2 regions of the Pseudarthrobacter sp. YAF2 genome follow, and region 1 is predicted to be linked to the other one. Evidence: riboswitches for the same ligand, from Rfam matches in the RefSeq annotation. Region 1 holds a riboswitch; the other holds the start of a gene.
The links. A riboswitch is a leader RNA that binds a small molecule or an ion and turns the genes downstream of it on or off. The one in region 1 is predicted to bind S-adenosylmethionine.
Positions count from the first base shown of each region.

Region 2: it holds a riboswitch for S-adenosylmethionine, as region 1 does, so the genes downstream of both, AB4Y79_RS13675 (DUF1737 domain-containing protein) here and AB4Y79_RS11735 (bifunctional o-acetylhomoserine/o-acetylserine sulfhydrylase) in region 1, are expected to answer to the same signal.

Region 1 covers NZ_JBFRDA010000010.1:722-2,913, forward strand. Annotated here, with positions in the region: gene AB4Y79_RS11730 (S8 family peptidase) at 1-740, opposite strand, end outside; SAM riboswitch class IV at 1,015-1,129, shown strand; gene AB4Y79_RS11735 (bifunctional o-acetylhomoserine/o-acetylserine sulfhydrylase) at 1,173-2,192, shown strand, end outside.
Region 2 covers NZ_JBFRDA010000012.1:104,106-106,297, forward strand. Annotated here, with positions in the region: gene AB4Y79_RS13665 (O-succinylhomoserine sulfhydrylase) at 1-312, opposite strand, end outside; gene AB4Y79_RS13670 (rhodanese-like domain-containing protein) at 313-723, opposite strand; gene AB4Y79_RS13675 (DUF1737 domain-containing protein) at 720-983, opposite strand; SAM riboswitch class IV at 997-1,111, opposite strand; gene opgC (OpgC domain-containing protein) at 1,289-2,192, shown strand, end outside.

The sequences.
Region 1 (2,192 bases):
AGGCTCATATTGACCACAGCCGGTGTGCCGGGCGCGTGGTCACCGGCAATCCAGTCCAGTCCGGCAATGATGTCGGAGTAGTAGCCCGTGCCGTCGCAAGCCAAGGCCCTCACCGGAACGATGGTGGCGGACTTTGCCACCCCGTTGACGGTTCCCGCGATGATCCCGGAGACGTGGGTCCCATGTCCGTTGCAGTCACTTGTCCCTCCGCCGTCGGACAGCGCTGTCCAGCCCGCTGCAACCCGGCCGCCGAAGTCCACGTTCGAGGCAAGGACCCCGGTGTCGACGACGTATGCGCGGACGCCAAGGCCGGAACTGTCGTGCGTGTAGGAACCGGACAATGGCAACGCCTGCTGGTCGAGCCGGTCGAGTCCCCAAGGAGCCGGCTTTTCGGTGTCTGAAATCGTCGATACCGCGTCTGCCTCCACCGCCGTGGCCCTGCCCGAACGGAGCAGTGCGGTCGCTTGCGCCGCCGTGGCCTTGATCGCCGCCCCTCGGAGCGCCGTCGAAAACGTGTGGTTGACCCCAATGCCCTGCGCACGCAAATCCCGTGCCTCAGCTGTCACGTCGGTCCCCGCCGGGAACTGGACGAGGTAGCGGCCATTCGCGCTTTCAGGAGCGGCAGAGGGCGACGCCGGTGCCGCAGCCAGCGCCGATGCCTGCGCCGGGGCACCGCTTGAGCAGAGGACGACGACGGACAACAGTGCGGCGCCAAGGGCCAGGCGTAGAGGCTGGGACAACGGAATCGTGTTCCAATTGTGGTTGGTCCGGGGAAGAGACCGGATGATGCTTTCCGGCTTCCAAGGTATCTGAGCCACGGAGGCTGGCGGCCGAACCTCGGGCGATCCTGCGCATTACTTGTGGAACCTTGGAAAACCTCCGCATGACACTTCCATTCGCCCCGGATCCAGCCCGTGTACCGAAGGCCGCGCGGCCCGCGGGTCGCCAACAACGGAAGACCATGTTCGTCACAATGCTGTCCCCGGCCGGAGCGATGTTCCTACACTGGGCGCAGGTCATGAGTACCAGCGACAAGCCCCGGCTCGCTGGCCGGCAACCCTCCATCCGCGGTGGGGTGCCCCGGGTGAGGACCAGGCTGTCCGGCAAGAGCCGGAAGCAAGCGCGGCCCGTAGTGCTCCCAGCATGCCGGGCCCATGTCATAGGAGACTGAGATGTCCAACGGATGGTCCTTCGAAACCCGCCAGATCCATGCAGGCCAGGAGCCTGACAGTGCCACCGGAGCCCGCGCACTGCCCATCTACCAGACCACGTCCTTCGTGTTCCCGAGCGCCGAGAGCGCAGCCAACCGTTTTGCCCTGGCTGAACTGGCGCCGATCTACACCCGCATTGGCAACCCCACCCAGGATGCTGTGGAGCAGCGGATCGCCAGCCTCGAAGGTGGCCTCGCCGCTTTGCTGCTGAGCTCCGGCCAAGCCGCGGAGACCTTCGCGGTCCTGAATATCGCAGAGGCCGGGGACCACATCGTGGCCAGCCCCAGCCTGTACGGCGGCACGTACAACCTGTTCGCCCACACCCTGAAGAAGTTCGGCATTTCGGTCACCTTCGTGGACGATCCGGACAACCTGGACCAGTGGCGCGGGGCTGTGCAGCCCAACACCAAGCTGTTCTTTGGCGAGGTGGTTTCCAACCCGCGCCAGGACGTCCTGGATATCGAAGGCATTTCCGAGGTGGCACACCAGGCAGGCGTTCCCCTGATCGTGGACAACACCCTTTCCACTCCCTACCTGATCCGGCCGCTGGAATGGGGTGCGGACATCGTGATCCACTCCGCCACCAAGTACCTGGGCGGCCACGGCTCAGCCATCGCCGGCGTCATTGTCGACTCCGGCAAGTTCGACTTCGGCAAAGAGCCCGAGCGGTTCCCCGGCTTCAATACCCCGGACCCCACCTACAACGGCCTGGTCTACGCCCGCGACCTCGGCGCCAATGGTGCACTGGGTGCCAACCTTTCCTACATCCTCAAAGCCCGTGTCCAGCTGCTGCGCGACCTCGGCTCGGCGGTCTCCCCGTTCAACGCCTTCCTGATTTCGCAAGGCCTGGAAACGTTGAGCCTGCGGGTGGAACGGCATGTTTCCAACGCCACGGAAGTGGCGCGTTGGCTGGAGGCAAGGGACGACGTCGAATCGGTCGCCTACGCGGGGCTTCCGTCCAGCCCCTGGTATGAGCGTGGC
Region 2 (2,192 bases), on a different contig from region 1:
GGCGGCGAGCAACGCGCCCAGGGCGGTGAACACCGCGGACATGCCCGACGCCGTCGCGAAGCACGCCTCGGTGCCTTCCAGCAGCCGGAGCCGTTCCTGGAACGTGGCCACGGACGGGTTGCCGTACCGCGAGTACACAAAGCGTTCGTCCTCGCCGGTGAAGGCGCGTTCGGCCGCCGCTGCGGATTCGTACACGAACCCTGAGTTCAGGAAAATGGCCTCGGAGGTTTCCTGGAAGTTGGTGCGGTCCAGCCCGCCGCGGACCGCCTGGGTATCGGGGTTCCAGCCGGGGGCATCTTGATTGAAAGTCACTTAGTTCTTTCCGAGGTTGGTGGGCAGGCCGCGGTTCTTCCAGCCGTTGACGGTCCGTTCGCCGTAGCGGTCAGGCTCGCCTTCGAAGCCTTCCAGGACGTTGTAGGAGGTGAAGCCGGCCTGGGTGGCGGCGATGGCTGCGGCGATGGAGCGCTGTCCTGAGCGGCAGAGGAACACCAGTTCCGCGCCGGGGTCTTCGGGCGCCTGCTCCGTCAGATCCTTCACGAAATCCGGGTTGGGGATGCCGCCGGGGAAGGTCCACTGGATGAACAGGGGATCGTTGTCCGTTGCCTTGGTGTCCGGAATGCCGATGTGGGCCCATTCGCCCTCGGTGCGGACATCCACCAGGATGGCGCCCTGCTCCAGCTTGGCCCATGCTTCCTGCGGCGTCAGGTCTCCTGCGTAGCTCATGCGTGGCCCTCGCCGTCGAACTCGCCTTCCAGGTCATCAACCGCCGTGGCCACTGCGGCGTCTGCCGACGCGATCGCGGCCGGGAGGACAACTGCCTGGGCCACGATGACGCTGCTGCCGTTGAAGGTGGCCGCCGGGCTGCCGTGCAGGACGTAGCCGTCCGCGAGTGCAGCCGAGATCCGCTCACAGAAGGAGCGGTCGTCCGGGCCCGTAATCAGGCGGTAGGACAATTTTTCGTCAGGGGCGGGTGCGTCAGACACGACGGATCTCCTTCTTTCACGCTTGCAGCTCGAATCGGTCGATATGCCGAGTATTCACCTGAGGCACCCCGCCGCGAGAGGAGGGTTGCCGACCGGCCAGTCAGGGCTTAACACCGGTACTCATTACTCCCCAAAAACGTAACACCTGCCGCGCCAAGCCGCACGGCCGTCGTCGTCATGTTCCGTAATTGAGAGCTTGCAGCCGCTGCGCGTCATGGGAACACGGCAACCCCGCCGGACCGATAAGGTTTCTACCGGGGCGCCGCCCTGCCGTCACAGTGGGAGTACCGGGGGGTCTTGCCAGCATGCGAGCAGCAACATCGCACCACCGGGCCGGCCGTCGTGCCCGTCAGCGTTCCGTCGGAGCCTTCCTGGCCGCCGTCTTCGCGCTCCTGGCCCTCGTGGGAGCTGCAGGTGCGGCGCATGCGGCCGCCGCGACACCGGACCAGGGCAAGCCCTGGCTGGGTGCCGTCCTTGAGTGGGGCGAGGATACTGCCGCGGGATTCTCAGGCCGGCTGGGGGCGAGCCCGGCCGTCTTCGGCCACGACATCGCCTTTCCGTTCCGCGACTCGGACCGGAACAACATAGAGGGTTTCCTCCAGCAGGCCGGTGCCAAGGGCGCCCACGCCATGCTCACCGTGAAGCCGTCGGTGGCGCTGGACCAGATCGGCGCCACCGAAGCAGAAGCCTTTGCCGGAAAGGTTCGCGACCTGGCCTCCGGGTTCAAAGGCCAGCTGTTGATCCGGTTCGCCCCGGACATGAACTCGAGCTGGGTGGCCTGGGGCCAGCAGCCGGCCGCCTACCGGGAGGCCTTCAAGGCCGTCGCGGCTGCCATCAGGAAGGACGACGGCGGCCGGGCCGCCATGGTCTGGGCGCCGTACCTGGGCAAGGACTACCCCTTTGACCAGAGCCGGAACGCGCCGCAGCCGGGAAGTGACGGCTTCGCACTCCTGGACACCAACGGCGACGGCGCCTGGAACGGCTCCGATGCGGCCTACGCTCCGTACTATCCGGGCGACGACGCCGTGGACTGGGTGGGCCTGACTGCCTACCATGACGACACCGCCGGCGGGGCTGCCGTCAACACCGTGCCGCGCGCCGGTGAGCTCCAGGACATGCTGACCGGCTCCGGCAGCGCGAACTTCTATGGCACCTACGCGGAAGGGCGCAAGAAGCCGTTCCTGCTCCAGACCGCGGCGTTCTTCGCCC